DNA from 3 places in the Neobacillus phoenicis genome. Region 1 is predicted to be linked to each of the others. Evidence: riboswitches for the same ligand, from Rfam matches in the RefSeq annotation. Region 1 holds a riboswitch; each other region holds the start of a gene.

What was found. Region 1 has a riboswitch for S-adenosylmethionine ahead of mtnW (2,3-diketo-5-methylthiopentyl-1-phosphate enolase). Riboswitches for the same ligand answer to the same signal wherever they lie in the genome.
Region 2: another riboswitch for S-adenosylmethionine. It lies ahead of AA0X95_RS07840 (O-acetylhomoserine aminocarboxypropyltransferase/cysteine synthase family protein); the one in region 1 lies ahead of mtnW (2,3-diketo-5-methylthiopentyl-1-phosphate enolase).
Region 3: another riboswitch for S-adenosylmethionine. It lies ahead of AA0X95_RS08315 (methionine biosynthesis PLP-dependent protein); the one in region 1 lies ahead of mtnW (2,3-diketo-5-methylthiopentyl-1-phosphate enolase).

The regions. Positions count from the first base shown of each region.
Region 1 is NZ_CP154847.1:4,328,736-4,336,882, reverse strand. Features, by position in the region: gene AA0X95_RS22250 (carbon-nitrogen family hydrolase) at 1-525, opposite strand, end outside; gene AA0X95_RS22245 (pyridoxal phosphate-dependent aminotransferase) at 646-1,824, shown strand; SAM riboswitch class I at 1,903-2,011, shown strand; gene mtnW (2,3-diketo-5-methylthiopentyl-1-phosphate enolase) at 2,084-3,295, shown strand; gene AA0X95_RS22235 (2-hydroxy-3-keto-5-methylthiopentenyl-1-phosphate phosphatase) at 3,296-3,970, shown strand; gene AA0X95_RS22230 (methylthioribulose 1-phosphate dehydratase) at 3,964-4,593, shown strand; gene AA0X95_RS22225 (1,2-dihydroxy-3-keto-5-methylthiopentene dioxygenase) at 4,698-5,231, shown strand; gene AA0X95_RS22220 (Spo0E family sporulation regulatory protein-aspartic acid phosphatase) at 5,606-5,848, shown strand; gene AA0X95_RS22215 (ZIP family metal transporter) at 5,905-6,660, opposite strand; gene AA0X95_RS22210 (electron transfer flavoprotein subunit beta/FixA family protein) at 7,031-7,855, shown strand; gene AA0X95_RS22205 (electron transfer flavoprotein subunit alpha/FixB family protein) at 7,891-8,147, shown strand, end outside.
Region 2 is NZ_CP154847.1:1,532,062-1,540,208, forward strand. Features, by position in the region: gene AA0X95_RS07830 (L-lactate permease) at 1-1,423, shown strand, start outside; gene AA0X95_RS07835 (hypothetical protein) at 1,608-1,961, shown strand; SAM riboswitch class I at 2,038-2,140, shown strand; gene AA0X95_RS07840 (O-acetylhomoserine aminocarboxypropyltransferase/cysteine synthase family protein) at 2,201-3,517, shown strand; SAM riboswitch class I at 3,654-3,761, shown strand; gene AA0X95_RS07845 (methionine ABC transporter ATP-binding protein) at 3,924-4,949, shown strand; gene AA0X95_RS07850 (methionine ABC transporter permease) at 4,942-5,616, shown strand; gene AA0X95_RS07855 (MetQ/NlpA family ABC transporter substrate-binding protein) at 5,637-6,476, shown strand; gene sufC (Fe-S cluster assembly ATPase SufC) at 6,882-7,667, shown strand; gene sufD (Fe-S cluster assembly protein SufD) at 7,689-8,147, shown strand, end outside.
Region 3 is NZ_CP154847.1:1,615,402-1,623,548, reverse strand. Features, by position in the region: gene AA0X95_RS08325 (paeninodin family lasso peptide) at 16-180, opposite strand; gene AA0X95_RS08320 (asparagine synthase-related protein) at 196-2,136, opposite strand; SAM riboswitch class I at 2,498-2,615, shown strand; gene AA0X95_RS08315 (methionine biosynthesis PLP-dependent protein) at 2,756-3,868, shown strand; gene metC (cystathionine beta-lyase) at 3,868-5,055, shown strand; gene AA0X95_RS08305 (bifunctional homocysteine S-methyltransferase/methylenetetrahydrofolate reductase) at 5,058-6,926, shown strand; gene metH (methionine synthase) at 6,904-8,147, shown strand, end outside.

The DNA.
Region 1 (8,147 bases):
TGGTTCAGGCCATTCTGCGACCACAAATAGTGCTTCAGCACCAAGTGAAGTATGGGTACGTATCCATTCAGGAAAACGGATATCATAACAAATGACTCCCGCAAACTGACGATTTTCTAATTGGAATAGGCCTTTTTCTGTACCTGCCTCTAAATAAAGGTGCTCATCCATAAGCTTGAATAAATGCAATTTACTATATTGATGAACCAACTGGCCTTCGTTGTTAATGATAATCAAAGTATTTTTTACTCCGCTATCATTGCGGGCTGCAACGGATCCTCCAACGAAATGAACTTGGTATTTTTTTGCTGCCTCCTGTAGAAACTGAATCGTTTGTATCGCTTGGTCATCTGCAATTTCATCAAGCCGTGTTAAGTCATATCCGGTAGTCCAGAGTTCAGGTAAGACGAGAATGTCAGGCTTCGTTTCCATTGCTTTTTCAATCAGTCTTTCAGCAGAATGATAGTTTTCATATGGATTACCAAAGGCGATATCCATTTGTATACAAGATATGTTTAATTTCAAAGAATTTTCCCTCCGGTTCGAAATATCAGAATTTTTTCTTTACAAGCTGTTATAAAAGTTATATCATTTGTGACTAGAATTTCAACAAAAATTTGTAATGAATAAGCAGGTGAGAGAGTGATGAAACAATTTCCACCATCAGAGCTATTAAATAGTCTGCCAAAACAATTTTTTGCAGGCCTTGTAAAGAAGGTTGGAGAGTATATTGCCGAAGGGCATGACGTGATAAATTTAGGACAAGGAAATCCAGATCAGCCGACACCAGAGCATATCGTGTCAAAATTACAGGAGGCGGCAGCTAATCCCATCAATCACAAATATTCTCCGTTTCAGGGGCATAGATATTTAAAACAGGCAGCAGCTGATTTTTACTTGAGAGAGTATGGAGTAACGATCAATCCTGATAAGGAAGTGGCTATCCTTTTTGGAGGAAAAGCAGGGCTTGTAGAAATTCCACAGTGCTTGTTGAATCCAGGGGATACCATTCTTGTACCAGATCCCGGTTATCCAGATTATTGGTCAGGTGTGGCTCTGGCAAAAGCGGAAATGGTTACCATGCCATTGAGGGAGGAAAATGCATTTTTACCTGACTACACCGAACTTTCTTCCGAATCGTTATTAAAAGCAAAGGTAATGTTTTTGAATTACCCCAATAATCCTACCGGTGCTGTGGCCACTGAAGAATTTTTCAAAGAAACTGTGAAACTGGCAAACGATCAAAATATTTGCGTTGTTCACGATTTTGCTTACGGTGCCATTGGTTTCGACGGTCAGAGACCGATAAGCTTCCTAGAAACCGAAGGGGCTAAAGAAGTAGGAATCGAAATTTATACTTTATCTAAAACCTACAATATGGCTGGCTGGCGTGTAGGATTTGCAGTAGGTAATGAAAGTGTGATTTCTGCGATTGAACTCCTACAGGATCATCTGTATGTAAGTTTGTTCGGAGCGGTTCAAGAAGCGGCTGCTACAGCCTTAATTGCGTCACAAGAATGTGTTAGAGAATTGAATGAACTATATGAGCGAAGAAGAAATGTATTAATTAAAGGACTTCGATCGATAGGATGGGATGTAACCGCACCAAAGGGTTCTTTTTTTGCATGGCTTAAGGTACCTTCTGGGTACACATCTGGACAGTTTGCTGAAATTCTACTTGAGCAAGCACATATTATGGTCGCACCAGGTATTGGTTTTGGTGAATATGGTGAAGGCTTTGTACGTGTGGGCTTATTATCATCCGAAGAACGGTTAGCTGAAGCTGTCAGAAGAATTAGTTGTTTAGAAATGTTCAAAAAATAAGTTGACAAATGTTTTTTTTCTTGCGATAATCCAAAATAAAGTTTAACAACTTATAAAAGTGAATAAATACGAATCGTTTTCTTATCAAGAGCAGGTGGAGGGAAAAGCCCTATGAAGCCCGGCAACCGACTTAACAAATGTTAAGCACGGTGCTAAATCTTGCAGCAATCTGGCTGAAAGATGAGAAGATGTTAGTTTGTGATGCTAACCTCTTCTTTTCGAAGAGGTTTTTTATGTTTTCTGAAGGGAAGTTGAAAAAATGTCTGAAATAATTGCCACATATCTTGTACATGATGAAAAATATCCGGAGAAAAAAGCAGAGGAAATTGCACTTGGATTAACGGTAGGTTCTTGGACGAATCTTCCTGAGCTCGAGCAGAACCAATTACGCAAGCATAAAGGCCGAGTCGTTTCAATTGAAGGGAAAGACTCTGAAAGAGAAGGTCTAGCCATCATTCGAATTGCCTATCCAATCATTAACTTCTCTTCCGACTTGCCAGCGATCTTAACCACTGTTTTCGGAAAACTGTCCTTAGATGGAAAAATAAAATTACTAGATTTGCAGTTTGATGATCGTTTGAAGAGTCATTTTCCTGGTCCTAGATTCGGTATTGATGGAATTCGAGAGAAAATAAACGTATATGAAAGACCATTAGTGATGAGCATCTTTAAAGGCGTACTTGGTAAGGACATACACTTTTTGGTAGAACAGTTAAAGCAGCAAGCTCTTGGTGGTGTTGATTTAGTCAAAGATGATGAGATTCTCTTTGAAAATGAATTAACACCTTTTGAAAAAAGAATTACAAAAGGAAAACAAGTGTTAAATGAAGTTCTGGAAGAGACTGGTCATAGAACGCTGTACGCAGTAAACCTGACTGGGAGAACCTCACAACTTAAGGACAAGGCAAAAAAAGCGGCTGAGCTGGGAGCAGACTTACTATTATTTAATGTCTTCTCCTATGGATTAGATGTCCTCCAAGAATTAAGAGAGGATTATGAGATTGGGTTGCCTTTAATGGCACACCCAGCAGTAAGCGGCGCGTTAACTTCTTCATCCCAATATGGCTTTTCCCATTCCTTGCTTCTTGGGAAGCTTTTACGTTATGCAGGTGCCGATTTATCGCTGTTCCCATCACCATATGGAACAGTGGCATTAGAAAAAACATCTGCACTTTCGATTGCAGCTGAACTCACGAAAGAGGATGTTTATAAAAAGGCCTTTCCAGTGCCATCAGCAGGAATACATCCAGGGTTGGTATCCTTGTTAATTCGTGACTTTGGAATCGACTCAGTCATAAATGCAGGTGGTGGCGTTCATGGGCATCCAGACGGTGCTCGGGGAGGTGGCCTTGCCTTCCGACAAGCAGTGGATGCTATTCTTCAGGGAAACACACTCTCAGTAGGAGCGGAGCAGTATCCTGAACTTAAAAAGGCACTTCAGCTTTGGGGAAATGCCGAGGTGACGGTCTAAATGACAAAGCCGGTTATTTATTGTGACTTTGATGGAACGATTACAGAAAGTGATAACATCATTGCTATAATGAAACAATTTGCTCCTCCTGAATGGGTGGGAATAAAGGATTCAATTCTTTCTCGTCAGATTTCAGTGAATGAGGGTGTGGGGAAATTATTTTCCTTATTGCCTAGTAATAAGAAGAAAGAAATAACGGAATTTGCAATTGAAAATGCAAAAATCCGACCTGGCTTTAAGGAGTTTGTAGGGTATGTTCGGGAAAAGGGTATTCCCCTCTATATTGTAAGTGGCGGTATAGACTTTTTTGTCCATCCGATCCTAGCAGAATACGCTCCTTTTGATGGAGTGTATTGTAATCATTCTGATTTTTCTGGAGAAACAATTAATATACTTTGGCCACATGAATGTGATTCCTCTTGTAACAATGATTGTGGTTGCTGTAAGCCAAGTATTATGCGTAAACTGAACAATCCAAAGGGGAGTTTTAAAATCGTAATAGGCGACTCTGTAACCGACCTAGAGGCTGCTAAACATGCTGACTTTGTGTTAGCGAGGGATTTACTTCTGGAAAAATGTATGGAATGGGGTATTAACCATCAAGGGTTTCATACTTTCTTCGATTGTATCGAGGAAATAAATAAAAGAATTGAGGTGGGTGAGCTAACATGTTAAAGGAAAGATGGGCAGAATTAGCCGATATTAAGGATGAATTGGCAGAGAGAGATTGGTTTATGGGGACAAGTGGAAACCTTGCCATTAAAGTGAGTGATCATCCGCTTCAATTTTTAGTGACTGCTAGCGGGAAGGATAAACGTAAGCGGACTGCAGAGGATTTTTTACTAGTGGATGAATTTGGCAGACCGGTAGAAGAGACACATTTAAAACCGTCAGCAGAGACACTTCTTCATGTGGAGATTTATCGCAAGACACAAGCAGGTTGTAGTCTTCATGTTCATACCATTGATAATAATGTGATTTCAGAGGTCTATGGTGATCATGGAGAGGTTACCTTCAAGGGTCAAGAGTTAATTAAGGCTTTTGATAAATGGGAAGAGGATGCCATTTTAAAGATACCTATTATAAGAAATTATGCACACATTCCTACACTTGCAAATAAATTTTCAGAACATGTTTCCGAAGACAGCGGTGCTGTACTAATCCGAAACCATGGAATTACAGTGTGGGGACGGAATGCATTTGAAGCAAAAAAAATCCTAGAGGCATCTGAATTTTTATTCCGTTACCAACTGCGGTTACTCGAACATAAACCATACCAATTATTTAAGGTAGTTTAAAAGAGAAAAATATGTTAAAGCTGTAAGTTGAATTGAAGCACCTGGAGCGGAAATCAAAATGAAGATTACATTTAAAATACTTATACAGGAGAGGCTGATTTATAATGGCATATATTACATTTCAAAAGAAAGAAGATCAAATTCACGAGCCGGAGGCAGTTGCAAGCTTCCTAGAAAGTCAGGAAGTTATTTATGAAAACTGGGATATTAGCAAGCTTCCAGCAACGTTAGTAGAAAAATATCTTTTAAGCGATGAAGAAAAAGAAGAAATCTTAAACACTTTCGAAACCGAAATCGCAGATATTTCTGCCAGACGTGGTTATAAAGCACAGGATGTAATCTCATTATCTGAAAACACACCAAATCTTGACGTATTACTTACTAATTTTAAAAACGAGCACCATCACACAGATGATGAAGTTCGTTTTATTGTAAGTGGTCACGGGGTATTTGTTATTCAAGGTAAAGATGGAGAGTTTTTTGAAGTTCATTTAAATCCTGGTGATTTGATCTCTGTACCAGAAAATACAAGACATTATTTTACACTTGAAGAAGACAGAAAGGTTGTTGCAGTAAGAATTTTTGTTACAACCGAAGGCTGGGTTCCCATTTACGAAAAAGAAGAAGTAGAACTTTAAAAAAGGAAAACTGACTGCAACAGATGTAGTCAGTTTTTTTATCTATTTTGAATTCATTTTTCGGAGTTGGAAGTATTTTGGAAAAATTTTTATCATTAGCTTAATAATCCATTCATAAAAAAGATACTTGTTCAATCATTTTCCTTACTAATTTTCCGTGGTAAATTTTGTCATTATGCAATCGACGGGGGTCGGAGACAATTGTCGTAAAAGCTTGAAAAAATCGAAGAAATTTGTCGAAAAACGAAAGAAATAGAATGTTTTGTCTACTTTTGCGAATGTATTTACTTTTAAAGAAATTCTTGTCATAATTCTTCAAGTAGTCAACTTTTTTAGTGAATTACAGTAACAGGGTAATGAGTAGGAGGATAACATTGTACAAGGATAGTATTAATCAAAATGAAATGATAGAACAGATAAGGGTCAAAAGGGAATTAATGATAAATTGTGCAAACACGTTGGGCTATACAAGTGAGGAAACAATTAAATATAGCCAAGAGCTTGATGAATTAATTAATGATTACCATAGGGTAATGGGACAAGCTTCCAGACCAAATGAAGAAGTTATAATTGCTTTTAAACAAATGATTATGATTTGGCCAAAAGTATTAGTCTAAATGGAATTTGGAGAGGTACAAAGCAGCTAAAATACATTGAGAAGATACTTGTCCTATTAAAAAATATCAATTATTAACACCATAATTAACAGCCCCACGATAAACGCATAGGTTGATACCCGCTCATTTCCGTCTCCGTGACTTTCGGGAATTAATTCTTTATAAATGATAAATAACATCGCACCTGCCGCAAAAGATAGGCCATATGGAACAAGGCCTTGAACAAATGAAGTTAAAAAATACCCTAATAATGAAGTAACAATTTCAATAGCACCTGTTAAGGTCGCTATGATGAAGGCCTTCCATTTACTAATTTGCTGGTTTATTAAAAAGAGAGCGACAAGAAGGCCTTCTGGAGCATTTTGAAAACCGATTGCTAATGCGATCAAATTTCCAGTATCTCCTTCTACAGATGCATAGCTTACACCAACAGATAGACCTTCAGGGATATTATGTAAAGTAATAGCAGCGATAATTAACAAAGCTTTTTCATCGAAATGAATTCCCTTTTTATTATGTTGTAAGTCCATGTGGGGAATATTTTTCTCCAAGAGAGTTAGTACCCCTACCCCTAACCAAACACCGACAAAAAGGGATAGATATCCTCCATATTTGAGGGCCTCCGGAATCAACCCAATAGTAGATGCTGCCATCATAATACCTGCACTAAAGGCTAACAATACGTCCTTCCATCGATGCGTAATAGAATGATGAATAAATAAGATCAGTAACGCTCCAGCTCCAGTAGATAAAGCAGAGAGTACACTCCCAAAAATAACCCCTTCATTTCTTTCCTCCTTCCTTATAATCATAAAATCTACAATTTTAGACAGTACTGTGATTTTTATCATTGTTTATATCCCAATATTTCATATAGTTATATTAGTGCTATATTTATACAATCTCACATCATGATTAACTACATATCTTACCACAATTTGTCGTTACTTCAACTTTTATCATTATTTTAATCCTACTCCCTAGAATCTACCCAAGTTTGTCATGCTTATTTAGTTTATCCGAAGTTTCATTGATTTTTGGAAGAAAAAAAAGAAAACCATCATTGTTTGGTACTATGCTTGTGTTACGGTTCATATTATCGTTAATAAAAGCATTTTTTATAACCAAAGGAAGCAAACGCTTTCACCAATCTTAGACTATATGGAGGAGGGAAAGTCCTACATGCACATTGTCGTATGTGTCAAACAAGTACCTGATACAAAAATCATTAAAATTAATCCTAAAACAAACACACTCGACCGCCGAAGTGCTCCGGCTATTTTAAATCCTTATGATGCACATGCTGTTCAAGAGGCTGTGAAAATTAAGGAAAAAACGGGAGGTACCATATCGGTTTTGTCAATGGGACCACCGCAGGCAACGGCTGTAATTAAAAAAAGTATTGAAATAGGTGCAGATAGAGGTTATTTGATTTCTGATCGTGCCTTTGCGGGTGCAGATACACTTGCAACAAGTTATGCCTTATCTAAAGCATTGGAAAGAATCGGGAAGGATCTACCAGTAGATTTAGTGATTTGTGGGAAACATGCGATTGACGGAGATACAGGACAGGTTGGACCAGGAATCGCAAGAAGGATGGATATTCCACCAGTTACAAATGTAATTGAAGTTACAGAAGTTAATCAAGTGGAGAAGACCATTTTAATCAAAAGAAAATTAACCAGCGGATATGAACTCATTCAGTCTGAGCTACCTTGCTTATTAACAGTTGAAAAAGAAATAAATGAAATCGACTACTCGCCAATGACGAACATGATTAGTGCAGCAAGATATGAACCTGTTATCTGGGCAGTAAGTGATCTTGAGAATGTTGAACGTTCTCAATTAGGACTTAAGGGTTCACCGACCATTGTAGGAAAAATGTTTACACCTCCACGACCAGAGGGTGGTAAAAGACTTGAGGGTACTGCTGATGAGCAAGTGAAGCAGCTCATGGAATTGTTAATAGAGAAAAAAGATCTGTTAACAATCCAGTCATCTAAATAACAAAGATTAATCAGTTGCCGCAGGGAGGGGTTTACATGAATCTAGACGATTATCGTGGGGTCTGGGTCTTTATTGAACAAAACGAAGGTAAAATAGAAGGCGTTTCACTCGAATTGCTTGGTGCCGGTAGAAAGCTGGCAGATAAACTGCAAGTCCCCTTAGCAGGATTCTTATTAGGTAGTGAAATTAATCCATTAGCCAATCAGGTAATAGCCTATGGTGCTGATGAGGTGTATGTCATTGATCATCCGGTATTGAAAGATTATCGGACTGAATCTTATATGAAGGGTGT
Region 2 (8,147 bases), 2.6 Mb from region 1:
CAAATTAACCGTAAAGACAGGTCAATTCGATATAATACGTAATTCTGTTGTTTCACTCACAGAGGACAGACGTCTTCAAGCACTTTTGGTAGCGTTCTCATTCGGAGCCTTCCTTGAGGGGGCAGCGGGTTTTGGCGCTCCGGTTGCTATTTCTGCAGCGCTACTTGTTGGTCTTGGATTTAATCCACTTTACGCTGCTGGACTTTGTTTAATTGCCAATACTGCGCCTGTTGCATTTGGTGCAATCGGTACTCCCATCATTGCGGTTGAAGGACCTACAGGAGTTTCAGCAATAGAAATTTCCAAAATGGTTGGCCGTCAATTACCATTTTTATCATTATTTATACCGTTTTATTTAGTTGTAATCATGGCTGGGTTTAAGAAAGCATTGGAAATCATGCCTGCGATTTTAATTACGGGTATTTCTTTCGCAGTGACTCAATTCTTAAGCTCTAATTTCCTTGGCCCAGAACTTCCGGATATTTTATCAGCACTGGTTTCATTATTTGCTTTAGCGATCTTCTTGAAGTTTTGGAAACCGAAAACTATTTTCCGATTTTCAGACGAACAAGAAATGGCTGCTGCCCTTACCGCAAAAGCACCTAAATATCAGCAGGTAAAATATACAGGAGGCCAAATCTTTAAAGCATGGTCACCATTTCTTGTATTAACATCTTTTATTACAATTTGGGGAATTCCAACAATCAAGCTTGCATTGTCAGGACATTATGAAGGATCAAACGTTATTCTGAAAGCGGTTAACTCTTTAGGTCACGCGTTAACATTGTTACCTGAAGTACCCTTATTAAATAATAAAGTTATTAACTCTGCCGGAGCTCCAGTTCCTGCCATCTATAAACTTGAAATCTTAGGCGCAGCTGGTACATCGGTTCTACTTGCAGCTGCAGTATCGAAGTTTATCATTAAAATTTCATGGAAGGAATGGGTAGCAACCTTCGGGGAAACGCTTAATGAATTAAAATACCCTATCATTACAATCGGTTCAGTGGTCGGATTTGCTTACGTTACAAACGCATCAGGGATGAGTACGACCCTGGGAATGGCTCTAGCAAAAACGGATGTACTATTTTCCTTTTTCTCTCCAATCCTCGGTTGGTTGGGGGTGTTTATCACTGGTTCTGATACTTCATCAAACTTATTGTTTGGGAACATGCAAAAGATTACTGCGCAGTCCCTTGGTATGGACCCGATTTTAGCAATTGCTGCAAACTCTTCAGGGGGGGTAACAGGAAAAATGATTTCCCCACAATCTATTGCTGTAGCGTGTGCAGCAGTGGGTCTTGCTGGAAAAGAAGCAGACTTGTTCCGCTTCACATTTAAGCATAGTATTGTGTTGGTTGTCCTAATCGGAATTTTGACATTCCTGCAAAATAGTAGTCTGTTGAATTGGATGGTACCCTAAAAAATTCAGTAGATTAAGACCACCTTTATTTTCGGGTGGTCTTTTTTTTAGTGGCGCATAAATCCGACATATTTCTCAGGAAATTTTGCCTATCAGTCCACATATTGTCGAGTAATTATAAAAGGGTTTCCTGTCTAGTTTGCGGAATAGTTAAGGTATACACGTTTAGACCGGAGTGGTATTAATGATCGAAGCTATCCAAAAATTCCTCGTAAAAATGCAACAGCAGGAACATGTCTATCCTTTAATTCATCAAGCAGAGGTACAGGTAAATCTCCGTTGCGAGCATCAAGTAGTGCAATTAGTGATAAAAAACGGTGCTGTTTTTATTCTCCAAAATCCATCGGCGCAACAAAGCATCTACGAGATTAGTGGCAATGAAGCCGCAATGAAACAATTAATTGAAGGAACAACTAGATTACGGTTGCTAGAACAAAAACGGGAGATAAAAGTAGATACTTCGTTACGAATCGCATTATTACTTGAGTCCCTTTTTTTTCTCACAAAAGCACAGGAAGATCTTGCAAAAATTATATAAAAATCATTGACTTCAAAAGGGACATCCTGTAATGTATTATTTAAATATTCTATCAATTAAAACAATCACATAAACATTCTTATCAAGAGTGGCGGAGGGACTGGCCCTTTGAAGCCCGGCAACCGGTTTATACACGGTGCTAAATCCAGCAGAGCATAAAAAGCTCTGAAAGATAAGAAGAGAGCCCCCTCTTCTTATGAAGCGGGGGTTTTTGTTTATTTAAGGGAGGAGCTAGGATAATGGGAGAAAATCAAAAGAAGTATCGATTTGAAACATTAAGTGTTCATGGAGGTTTGGCTCCAGATCCAGTAACAGGTGCTCGTGCAGTTCCTATCTATCAAAACAATGCCTACCAATTTAAAAGTACTGAACATGCAGCAAACCTATTTAGTTTAGCAGAACCAGGGTACATATACACCCGTATTCATAATCCTACTACAACCGTATTTGAAGAAAGAGTAGCCTTGTTAGAAGGCGGTGTGGGAGCACTGGCCGTTGCAAGCGGTATGGCAGCAATTACCCTCGCTATTCTTAATGTGGCTGAGGCAGGAGATGAGATTGTTGCTGCTTCCAACCTCTATGGTGGAACGTATAATTTATTCGCAGTGACCCTTCCGAAATACGGAATTAACGTCAAATTTGTTGATGCTGAAAATCCGGAGAATTTCAGAGCTGCAATAACTCCAAAAACAAAGGCAGTTTTCGCAGAGACAATTGGAAACCCAAGCTTACGTGTGCTGGACATTGAAAAAGTGGCAGATATTGCACACGAGGCAGGCGTCCCATTAATTATCGACAACACCTTTGCAACTCCATACTTATGCAGACCGATAGAGTACGGGGCAGACATTGTTATTCACTCTGCAACAAAGTGGCTTTTAGGTAATGGGACAACAACGGGCGGCGTTATTGTCGATGGTGGGAAGTTTGACTGGAATTCTTCTCGATTCCCTGGCTTTACAACTCCAGATGCAAGCTACCATGATCTTGTCTATGCAGAAGCATTAGGCGCTGTAGCGTATATTGTAAAGGCACGTGTACAATTATTGCGAGACCTCGGTCCGGCACTGAGCCCACAAAATTCATTCCAATTTACACTAGGCCTTGAAACCTTGCATGTTCGGATGAAAGAGCATGTAGCCAATACGAACACAATCGTAGACTACTTATTAAACCACCCAGCAGTAGAATGGGTATCCTATCCAGGGCATCCATCACATCCAGACCATGAATTAGCGAAAAAATATTTATCTAAGGGCGCAGGCTCCATGGTTGTGTTTGGAATTAAGGGTGGGAAGGAAGCAGGAGCAAAGCTCATTGATTCACTATCCTTATGGGCGCACGTTGCCAATGTTGGCGATTCAAAAAGTCTAATCATTCACCCAGCCAGTACCACTCATCAGCAATTAGATGCAGAGGGTTTGAAGGCGGCAGGTGTGTCGGAGGACTTAATCCGTCTTTCTATTGGGATTGAAAATGTCGAAGACTTAATTGATGATCTCGAATCTGCGATTGAGACAGCAACGGGACTGGCATCTATCAAAGCAAATGCCTAAAATTTACCTAATGTGATAAGTAAGAATTAATAGATTTTTTTATTGACACCCTTTTTTATCCGTGATACGATAGCTTTCGTACTAAAATAACTACTGAAATTGACTAACGTCTTAATTGAATATAGAATGCTGTAAGCTCTTATCAAGAGAGGTGGAGGGATGTGCCCGATGAAGCCCGGCAACCGTCAATGTTACATTGAAATGGTGCCAATTCACACAAAGCGTTTGCTTTGGGAGATGGGAGAAAGGTCTATTTTACTAATGCCTTTCTGCCCGTGCAGAAAGGCTTTTTATTTTTCTAAAATAGAATCTTTTCAAGGAAACAGTCAAATTCTATAGGTAAATGACAGGATATAGTAGATTCTTTCTGAATTTTAGGTAAATAGGATAGAAGCGGGTGATTCAAATGATTTCAATAAAAAACGTCCGTAAGATTTTTCCTTCCAAACAAGGCCAGCTAAAAGCGGTCGATGACGTGAATTTAGAAATTCAAGAGGGGGAAATTTTCGGGGTCATAGGATATAGTGGTGCCGGAAAAAGTACGTTAATTCGAATGCTTAATGGGTTGGAGCTACCAACCGATGGATCAGTCACAGTAGCTGGTCGTGTCATTTCAAAGATTAAGGGCAGTGAGCTTCGTAAAGCACGTCAAGAGATTAGTATGATCTTTCAACATTTCAACTTACTTTGGTCAAGAACAGTAAGTGAAAATATTGCTTTTCCACTGGAAATTGCAGGTGTAAAGGGACCTGAAAGACAGAAAAGAGTTAATGAGCTCATCAAACTCGTCGGACTTGAAGGACGTGAAAACGCCTATCCTTCACAACTGAGTGGGGGACAAAAACAGCGGGTAGGGATTGCGAGAGCCCTTGCTAATAATCCAAAGGTTTTACTTTGTGACGAAGCAACTTCAGCACTGGACCCTCAGACAACAGATTCCATTTTGGATTTGTTAGTCGATATCAATAAGCGGCTAGGTCTGACCATTGTGTTGATTACACATGAAATGCATGTTATTCGAAAAATTTGTCACCGGGTAGCTGTAATGGAAAGCGGCCGTGTAGTGGAGCTTGGTTCCGTGTTAGAGGTGTTCCGTAATCCGCAGCAGCAAATTACGAAACGATTTGTTCAACAGGTGACAGAGCCAGAAGAAACAAAAGAAACGGCGGAACATTTGCTGGCAAGGTATCATTCCGGTCAGATCGTTCAATTGACTTTCATTGGCGAGTCAGCTGAGCAGCCGCTCATCTCTAATTTAATCAGACACCATGATGTTACAGTAAATATACTGCAGGGGAAAATTTCGCAAACGCAAAGTGGTTCATATGGAACTCTCTTTATTCATCTTGATGGTGACGAAAAAGAAGTAAACAAAGCCATAGACTTTATTCGTTCTCAGCAGGTTGGTTTGGAGGTGGTTACAAATGAATAATAGTGGAAAATATTTTGAAAATGTCGATTGGATCATGATGTGGGACGCCACGAAAGACACCGTTTATATGACAGCTATTTCGGTTCTCGTTACCTTTATCTTGGGGACATTCTTGGGCTTACTTCTTTTCCTAACAACGAAAGGGAATCTGTGGGAAAATAAGCCGATTAATACGATCATTAGTGGAATCGTTAATATTTTTCGTTCCATTCCGTTCATTATTTTAATTGTCTTATTAATTCCGTTCACCACCTTCCTATTAGGAACGATGATTGGGGAAGATGCGGCCTTGCCGGCACTAATCATTGGCGCTGCTCCCTTTTATGCTAGGATGGTGGAGATTGGCCTGCGTGAGATAAATAAAGGGGTTATTGAAGCAGCTAAATCAATGGGAGCAACAACAAGCACGATTATTTGGAAGGTGTTACTACCAGAATCCATGCCTGCTCTCATTTCCGGTATTACCGTTACAGCTATTGCTCTTGTGGGTTACACAGCGATGGCAGGAGCGATCGGTGCAGGAGGGTTAGGTAACCTTGCCTATAACTATGGTTTCCAACGGAACCAAAATGACGTAACTTTTGTTGCTACAGTCATTATTTTAATTATCGTGTTCATCATTCAGTTAATTGGTGATTTCATCACTTCAAAATTAGATAAAAGATAAAAATAAAAGGAGAGTTCAACATGAAAAAATGGTTATCCGTTTTATTAGCTTTAACATTAGCCCTAGCTCTTGCAGCTTGTGGTAAATCAGAAGAAAAATCAGAAGGTACTTCAGAAAAGGGCGGCACTACTAAATTAGTAGTTGGAGCTTCAACTGTGCCACACGCAGAAATTTTAGAACAAGCTAAACCATTATTAAAAGAAAAAGGAATCGACCTTGAAATTACAACTTTTACTGACTATGTGTTACCAAACAAAGCCTTAGCTTCAAAAGAATTAGATGCAAACTATTTCCAGCACATCCCTTACTTAGAATCTCAAAACAAAGAATTTAACTACGGATTTGTTAACGCTGGCGGCATTCACATCGAGCCAATCGGTGTTTATTCAAAGAAATACAAGAAGCTTAGTGACCTTCCAAAGGGTGCTCACTTAATCATGAGTAACTCTGTAGCTGACCATGGCCGTCTACTTTCTTTACTAGAAGCACAAGGCTTAATCAAGCTAAAAGAAGGCATTGATAAAACAAAAGCAGAATTAAAAGACGTTGTAGAAAATCCAAAGGATCTAAAATTTGATGCAAACTATGAAGCAAAGCTTTTACCACAAATCTTCAATAATGGCGAAGGTGATGCAGTATTAATTAACTCTAACTATGCAATTGATGCTGGATTAAACCCAGTGAAGGATTCTATCGCAATTGAAGACAAGGAATCACCGTATGTAAATGTTATTGCCGTTCGTAAAGGCGACGAAAATAAAGAGGCAATCAAAGCTCTTGTAGAAGTACTTCATTCAAAAGAAATCCAAGACTTCATCCTTGAGAAATATAAAGGTGCTGTTGTTCCGGTTTCTGAATAAAAATGATTCCCTTTTTAATAAGAAGGAAATAGTAAAAGTCAGTGAGCTATTCACTGGCTTTTGCTATTTCTGAAGTCATACATGAAACGTTTGGATTGGGTAAAAATAGAAGAGATATTACACCCAAATACACTTGGCAAAAGTTGAAAAAATAAGGTATGATTTTAATCGAGTGTATTTTTACATAAATGGGTCCGAGGATTTTTTTATCAGAAAATTCTTTAAAAATCACTTCTCATTCTCATTTAGCAATTACTTAATGAAAATACAGGTCTTGTTTGTACTGTTTAGGAGTTGCTAATACATTTCATTTGTTATAAGATTGTAATGAGAATAAAATGAGAATAGAGTTATAGACCAAACTCGGTCTACAAGATACAACACTTTCTTTTCGGAGGTATAGATATGGCTGGATCAACTTTAACGATCAAAGATTTACATGTAGAAATTGATGGGAAAGAAATTTTAAAAGGTGTTAACCTTGAAGTAAAAGGTGGAGAAATCCATGCAATCATGGGTCCTAACGGAACTGGTAAATCCACTTTATCATCAGCAATCATGGGTCACCCTAAATATGAAGTAACTAGCGGTAACATTACTTTAGATGGACAAAATGTTCTTGAAATGGAAGTAGATGAGCGCGCTCGTGCAGGTCTATTCCTAGCAATGCAATATCCAAGTGAAATCAACGGCGTAACAAATGCCGATTTTTTACGTTCAGCATTAAATAGCCGACTTGGTGAAGGTAACGAAATTTCTTTAATGAAATTCATTCGTAAAATGGATAAACAAATGGAATTCCTTGAAATGGACCTTGATATGGCGCAACGCTACTTAAATGAAGGTTTCTCTGGTGGAGAGAAAAAGCGTAATGAAATTTTACAATTAATGATGTTAGAACCAAAGATTGCAATCCTAGATGAAATTGACTCAGGTCTAGATATTGACGCATTAAAAGTTGTTTCAAAAGGAATCAATGAAATGCGTGGCGAAGAATTCGGATGCTTAGTTATTACTCACTATCAACGTCTTTTAGACTATATCACTCCTGACTATGTGCACGTTATGATGCAAGGCCGCATCGTGAAATCAGGCGGACCAGAGCTTGCACAACGCTTAGAAGCAGAAGGGTATGACTGGATCAAGCAAGAGCTTGGAATTGAAGATGAAACAGTTGGGCAAGAAGCGTAAGAGAGTGTTAGGAGGATTACAATGACAACAGAAACAAAATTACCATTTGATAAGGGTTTTGTAAGCTCCTTTTCGAAAGAAATGAACGAGCCTGCTTGGTTTGAAGAGTTCCGTCTCAAAGCATTAGAGAGTTTTGAACAACTGCCAATGCCAAGACCTGATAAAACAAAAATAGATAAATGGAATTTCACTCAATTCAATCAACATACTGTTAAAAGTGCTGCTTATTCTTCTCTTGATGAACTACCGGAGGAAGTAAAAGCTTTAGTTGATTTGGAAGCAGCTGATAAGAATCTATATATTCAACGTAATCAGACCCCTGCCTTCTTATCTTTATCAGAAGATCTAAAAAGTAAGGGTGTTATCTTTACAGACATTTTCACAGCAGCTAGAGAGCATGGAGAACTTTTGAAAAAGTACTATATGACACAAGCGATTAATGCTGACGAACATCGTCTTACTGCCCTTCATACGGCACTT
Region 3 (8,147 bases), 2.6 Mb from region 1:
TCAGTAAGTTTAAAATTAACTCATTTGTGCTTCTGCCATTGTTCCATCGCCATTTGGGTTTGGAACTGTATTACTAAGATCTTCTGTCCATGCACCATCATGCTTTGTACCCCAAAGATTCCACATAGTCATTTTTACATCTAAAGTTTCTAATGTAGGTTGCTTCCATGTCTTTTTCAATTATTTCACCCCCTTTCAAAAGAAATTATTTATTAAGTAACGATATAGAACAACGCATCTTATTATTAACTTATAGTCCATATTACCTATATCCTCTATAATAGGGCCTGATTTTTCACATCTCATTAATGCTATTTTTATTTCTTTTTTATCAATAAACTTATCTACCCTTTTATCTTTAATTAATTGTTTAACTTCACACAGTAAGTTGTCCCAATCTGGAGTAATCCTATGAATCCAATCAGCTGCTTGAATACCTCTAATTTTCTGGTTAAGCCTAATATCATCTGGTAGAATGTTCTTTGTAGATCTTCTAATCAATGCACGATCCATGCCACTCATAACGTATTGTTCTTCAGGTACAGCAAAGCAAAAACGTACAACTCTTAAATCACTAGTAGGATCACGTTTCCAAACTGAATATTTTAAGGACAATTTTGAATAAAGTGTGTTACTAGCATTATAAGGATGAATATAATCGTAAATTACTTTTCTCTGTTCGTGTATATCATTAGAAATAACGCAACCTGAATCATCAATTCCAAAACTTCTTAGTTTCTCAAAGACTAGTGTTTTCTTTGCAAATTCTAAGTTAACAATTCGCATTACTGAATTTGGTATACCTTGGAATCTCTTAAAATAGGGGAATGCTGTCCGTGCAATTATAGGAAGGTTCCCAAACCTTGCTCCACCAACTTTTTTACTGTACTGGTCTAATTCCATTGCAAGTTTAATCCATTTCAACCTCTTCAATAGTACTGCATAATAGTTCATTGAGTTCCCCCAAGAAATTGTAGAATTACCCACATCCCCATTAAGCAATACTCTAACATCTTCTAAACTTGCTTTTTCAAAAGTTCCTTTTAGCCAGAAAGAGTTTTCAATAAATTTATAGGGCATTTCATTGACTTCTAACATTTCATCTATCTCTGTATACGAACTTATTCCCTCAAAATCATAATAATGGTCATTAATTCCGCCTATATAATCGACAGTCTTTTTAATAAATGGCCTTTCATCTGCCATAAATCTTTTGGATGTAAAATCAATAAAATCCCCTGGTGGTATATAACTAAAGGTATGTAATACTTTATTTACTTTTTTTAGCTCTTTAGCAGCAAATCCAACAACTGCGCCTGAATCTAACCCTCCACTTAAATGGGAGCCTACATTCCGATGTGTTCTGAGCCTGTCTTTAACCGCTTTATTGAATATCTCCTGAAAAGCTTCAACATATTCAAAATCCTTTTTAAATTTAATCTTTTTATCTGAAAAATATTTCCCATATTTTGATATGTTTATCTTACCTTTTTCAATTTTTATACTATGAAATGGTGGGACTTGATTAATATTTAAGTAAGGTGTCATCGTAGCATCTACGGTATCAATTAATAAGGATAAGACCAAAAATTCAGCTAACCATTTCTCATTTAGTATCTTATTAACGTGGGGCAAAGATATAATAGGTTCAATAACAGTACAGAATGTGAAACTAGAATTTTCTTTATAATAGTAAAGAGTACGATATCCTAAAGGATCCCTAGCCCCAAAAAGTTTCTGCTTCTTTTCATCCCATATCATAAAAGCAAAATCACCAACTAAGTACTTTGGTGCATCTTCCTCCCACTTATAATAGGAAAGTAAGATTAGTTCACTATCAGTGATATCTTTTCTTTTCCCTTTATCAACTTGTAATCTCTCAAATAACTCTTCACGATTGTCAATAATTGCATCCGCAGTAATCGCTAGTTTTCGATCATGGTCATAATACGGGAGCTTTTCACCAAGAGACTCAGGTGTGATCCACTGTGCATGGCAGCCAAGGAAGACTTTGTCGTTATGCCAAGTTTGAATATCATCGGCCGGATATTTTTCTAGTGCTTTCATTATCCTGTTCCCATGTTCTAGATTGATAGGCTCATCATTCAAATGATAAATTCCGGCTATTGCGCTCATCTTTTCCTCCTGCCAGGCTATAAAAATTTATAACGTCTATTATTCACATGTTCACTAAAAAGAACAGTTAAGCCATACTTAAATATCAGGAATCAAATCTAATCCTTTTTTCCTGACATTTATCGTAATTTAATTAATAAAACTACTTTCTATGTAACATATCACCTATACTGGTTCTTTATCAAGAACGTTCGTTATAACTAATAATAAATCCATAAACTATTACTGTCAACAAATTTTAAGATAATAAAATAAATATTTTGTCTCTCCGTTGTATAACTCAAATTTCCTCAATAGTTAAAAACAAATTGACATCCCCATCAATCTGTAGTAAATTTTATAAATAATCTAAATAATTGATTTCTTATCAAGAGAGGTTGAGGGAATGGCCCTGCGACGCCTCAGCAACCTTCAATGAATGGTTTGTTCATTGAAAAGGTGCTAAGTCCTGCAAATTTTACTAATTTGCAAGATAAGAAGAATGACAAGTGTGTCGTACATACAAAAGTCTTCTTCTTATAAGAAGACTTTTTTTATTTATCTGAAAGCTTTAACGCCCTGTAGCATTAAAGTAGGCAATCTAAACCCTAATTACATCAAACTTTAAGGAGTGTGCATTATGTACAAAATTGACACGAAACTAGCCCAAATTGGAAACCGCAGCGAGTCTGCAACAGGTACAGTGAACCCGCCTGTTTATTTTTCTACTGCTTATCGACACGAAGGCATCGGACAATCAACAGGGTTTGACTATAGTCGAACAGGGAACCCAACGCGTCAGCTCCTGGAAAAAACAATTGCTGATTTAGAAGCTGGTGATCAAGGTTTTGCCTGCAGTTCAGGTATGGCTGCTATTTTCACGATTCTTTCCTTATTTCAATCGGGAGATGAATGGCTGGTAAGCGAGGATTTATATGGCGGTACCTATCGCTTATTAGAACAAGGCTTTAAAAAATGGGGATTAAACACTCAATATGTAAATACCTGTTGTCCAGAAGAAATCGAAGGGAAGATTACTCCACAAACAAAGGCCATTTTTTTGGAGACTCCTACTAATCCCCTCATGCAGCAATCGGACATTGCCGCTGTTTCTCAAATTGCCAAGAAGCACGGGATTCTTTTGATTGTTGATAATACCTTCTATACCCCACTATTACAGCAACCGATTAAACTCGGGGCTGATATCGTTATTCATAGTGCAACGAAATACCTGGGTGGTCATAACGATGTACTTGCAGGATTGATTGTCGCTAAAGGAAAGGAACTATGTGAAGCATTAGCTTTTCATCATAATGGTGCGGGTGGTGTACTTAGCCCGTTCGATTCCTGGCTGTTAATGCGCGGAATGAAAACCCTGTCGCTTCGAATGGACAGACACGAAAAAAATGCAAAAGCGGTGGTGGAGTTTCTTTCCAATCATGAAGGAGTGACAGATGTTCTATATCCTGGACGCGGCGGAATGGTCTCTTTCCGAGTAAAAGCTGAAGCATGGGTAAATCCATTCCTACAAGGATTATCTCTTATTACATTTGCAGAAAGTCTCGGTGGAACGGAGAGCTTTATTACGTATCCTGCTACACAAACACATGCGGATATTCCGGAAGAAATTCGAATTCAATCCGGAGTATGTAATCGATTATTGCGTTTTTCCGTCGGGATTGAAGATGCACAAGACTTAATTGAAGACTTGAAAAAGGCTTTCGCAAATGTGAAAGAAGGAGTGATTGCGTAATGTCACACGAAGAATATAGCTTTGCAACCAGACTTCTTCATAATCAGCATAAAGTGGACCCGACAACGGGTGCGGTTAGTGTTCCCATTCAGCATGCATCCACCTTCCACCAATTTGATTTCGACCAGTTCGGTAAATACGATTATGGTCGCAGCTTAAATCCAACAAGAGAAGCGCTTGAGGATGTGATTGCAGAACTTGAGGGTGGTGTAAAAGGCTTTGCTTTTTCTTCTGGTATGGCCGCCATTTCTACTGCGTTCCTTCTGCTTTCAGCTGGGGATCATATTATCGTTACCGAAGATGTGTATGGTGGTACGTTCCGGATGGTCACACAGGTCCTTTCCCGGCTCGGTATTGAACATACCTTTGTGGATATGACCAATTTAGACGAAGTAAAACAAGCGATTCAGCCAAATACAAAAGCGTTATATGTGGAAACACCCTCCAATCCATTAATGAAAGTGACTGATATTGAGGCAATTAGCAGTTTAGCAAAGGAAATTGACGCGTTAACCTTTGTTGATAATACGTTTCTTACCCCTTCTCATCAAAAGCCTTTGGAATTAGGGGCTGATGTGGTCCTGCATAGCGCAACGAAATTTTTATCTGGGCATAGCGATGTCGTGGCGGGTCTCGCTGTGGTTAAGGATGAAGACTTGGCGAAAAGATTAGGCTTTTTACAGAATGGATTTGGTGCTATATTGGGCGTCCAAGATGCTTGGCTCGTGCTAAGAGGGATAAAGACACTTCATGTTCGTCTAGAACAATCGCAGAAATCAGCTATTAAACTCGCAGAATTTTTAGCTGAACATCCGCTTGTGAAAAAGGTGCATTATCCTGGGCTCGAAAGTCACCCACAATATCACATCCAGAACAAGCAAGCAGCGGGGCCGGGAGCTGTCTTATCGTTTGAATTAGAAAGTGAAGATGCGCTCCGAACCTTTTTGGCCAATGTAGAAATCCCTGTTTTCGCTGTCAGCCTGGGAGCAGTCGAATCGATTCTCTCCTATCCGGCGAAAATGTCACATGCCGCCATGCCGCAAGAGGAAAGAGAAAAACGCGGGATTACTAATAGCCTCGTCCGACTATCGGTTGGACTTGAAAATCCAGATGATCTAATTAAGGATTTTTCCCAAGCGTTTGAGAAAGTTAATCGAAGTCAATTAGTATTCGAGCGGGGAGAATAGCGATGAGCTTTTTAGAAAAATTAAAAAATCAAATCTTAATAGCCGATGGAGCCATGGGTACTTTATTGTATTCGTACGGAAAGGATAGTTGTTTAGAGGAACTAAACCTTTCCCAGGCAGAACATATCCAGTCGATCCATCAAGCATATATTGATGCCGGTGCTGATGTCATTCAGACCAACACATATGCCGCCAATTATTTAAAGCTACAGCGATATGGTTTGGAGGATTCTGTAAAGGAAATTAACAGTGCTGCCGTAGCTATTGCTAAAAGAGCCGCTGCAAATAAACAAGCATACGTCCTTGGAACGATTGGCGGGAATCGAGGAATTAAACCGGATTCAATCACCATTGAAGAATTAAAACGAAGCTTCCGCGAACAATTGTATTGCCTTCTCCTTGAAGGCGTAGACGGTTTGTTACTTGAAACCTTTTACGATTTAGAAGAACTTGAAACGATTTTAACCATTGCTAGAAAGGAAACCAACCTGCCCATCATTGCACAAGTCTCCCATCAGGAGCCAGGATTTTTGCAGGACCGAGTTCCTGTCAATGATGCCTTAAAACGGCTTGAAGGTCTTGGAGCCGATGTCGTCGGTCTGAACTGCCGGCTTGGCCCCCATCATATGCTTCTAGCATTGGAACAGATAGAAATACCTGAACATGCATTTCTATCAGCCTATCCAAATGCCAGTCTCCCTGCCTATACGGACGGAAAGTTCCACTATGAGGGAGATGCAGATTATTTCCGAAACTCGGCAAAAGCGTTCCGTGAGCAAGGGGTACGTTTAATTGGAGGCTGTTGCGGTACCACTCCAGAACATATTCGAGGCTTTGCAGCGGAATTAAAGAATAGTGTTCCAATTACTGAAAAAATAGTAAAATTAAAACCAAAGCAGATTGTGGTTGAACCAGCTCCCTCTCCTATAAGGGAGTATGCTCCCCTACAAGAGATTGTGAAAGAGAGACCATCTGTTATCGTAGAATTAGATCCTCCTAGAAAGCTAGATACGACCAAGTTTTTCGAAGGAGCCAAAGCATTAAAAGAAGCAGGAATTGATTCTATTACTCTAGCTGATAATTCCCTTGCGACTGTGCGTATTTCCAATGAATCATTGGGATATTTAGTGAAGGAAAAATTAGGCATGCGACCGCTTATTCACATTGCCTGTCGCGACCGGAATATTATTGGCTTACAATCCCACCTAATGGGGCTCCATACCCTCGGGCTAAATGATGTACTTGCGATTACGGGCGATCCTGCGAGAGTAGGAGATTTCCCCGGTGCTTCATCTGTCTATGATGTGTCATCATTTGAGTTAATTCAGATGATTAAGCAACTAAATGAAGGTTTGTCTTTTTCCGGTAAAGACTTAGGACAAAAAACCGACTTTAGTGTGGCAGCAGCTTTTAATCCAAATGTGCGCTCACTCGAGAAGGCTGTTAAAAGGCTTGAGAAGAAAATTCAATTTGGTGCAGATTATTTCATCTCCCAGCCTGTTTTTTCAGAAGAAAAACTGATTGAAATCTATGAACATACCAAACACCTTAAGGCACCTATTTATATTGGCCTCATGCCACTGACAAGTAGTAAAAACGCTGAATTCCTCCATAATGAAGTGCCTGGGATTAAAATTGCTGATTCGATACGCGAGCGAATGGCCGTGCTAAACGATCAACCACTAAAAGCGGCTCGGGAAGGTATTGCTATTACGAAGTCACTCATTGATGCTGCTCTAGATTTATTTAATGGAATTTATTTAATTACACCATTTTTACGTTACGAATTAACTGCAGAGCTGGCCCATTATGCCCGTCAGCGTGCAAGTGAAGTGAGGGGGAACAACATTGCTGAAAACATCATTTACTGATCAGTTGAAGAAACGAATCCTCGTAATGGACGGAGCCATGGGAACGATGCTGCAACGAGTCAACCTTACCGCTGAGGATTTTGGCGGAGAGGAATTCGAAGGCTGTAATGAAAACCTGAATTTAACTGCTCCTTCAGTTATAGCCAATATTCACCGAGAATATCTTGAGGCAGGAGCAGACATTATTGAAACCAATACGTTTGGCGCAACTAGCCTCGTGCTTGATGAATACGGTCTCGGCTACAAAGCTTATGAAATAAATAAAATTGCTGCGATGATTGCGATTGGTGAGGTGCAAAAGGTATATTCTGAGGACTGGCCACGTTTTGTTGCAGGATCAATGGGCCCGACGACAAAAACACTAAGCGTAACCGGGGGAACGACATTTGATGAGCTTGCGGCAAGTTACGAGGAACAAGCGATTGGCTTAATTGACGGTGGTGTTGATTTGCTGCTACTTGAAACAAGCCAGGATATGTTGAATGTCAAAGCCGGTTTTGCTGGTATACAAAGTGCTTTTGCAAAAACAGGAACTACTCTTCCAATTGTGATTTCAGGTACGATTGAACCAATGGGTACCACTCTTGCTGGACAGTCCATCGAAGCGTTCTATATTTCAGTTGAGCATATGAAACCAGCTGCAGTGGGACTGAACTGTGCAACGGGTCCTGAGTTTATGCAGGATCATATTCGTTCCCTTTCCAATCTTGCGACAACTGCCGTTAGCTGTTATCCGAATGCGGGTCTGCCTGATGAAGAAGGACACTATCATGAAACACCAGAGATCCTTGCGAAAAAGCTGTCTGATTTTGCTGCGCATGGCTGGTTAAATATTGTCGGCGGCTGTTGTGGCACGACTCCTGAACATATTAAAGCTATTTCTGAAGCAATGAAAAATTATCAGCCGCGGGGATATGAGCCATCTTCTGTTCACATGGTATCAGGTATTGAACCATTTGTTTACGATGACCCTACACTACGTCCAATCATGGTGGGAGAGCGTACGAATGTCATTGGCTCTCGTAAATTCAAACGGTTAATCACTGAAGGGAAATTTGAAGAGGCATCAGAAGTTGCACGGGCACAGGTGAAAGGCGGCGCTCATGTCATTGATATCTGCCTTGCTGACCCTGACCGCGATGAAATCGTGGACATGGAAAATTTCATTAAAGAGGTCGTAAAAAAAGTTAAGGTACCTCTTGTAATTGACTCAACCGATGA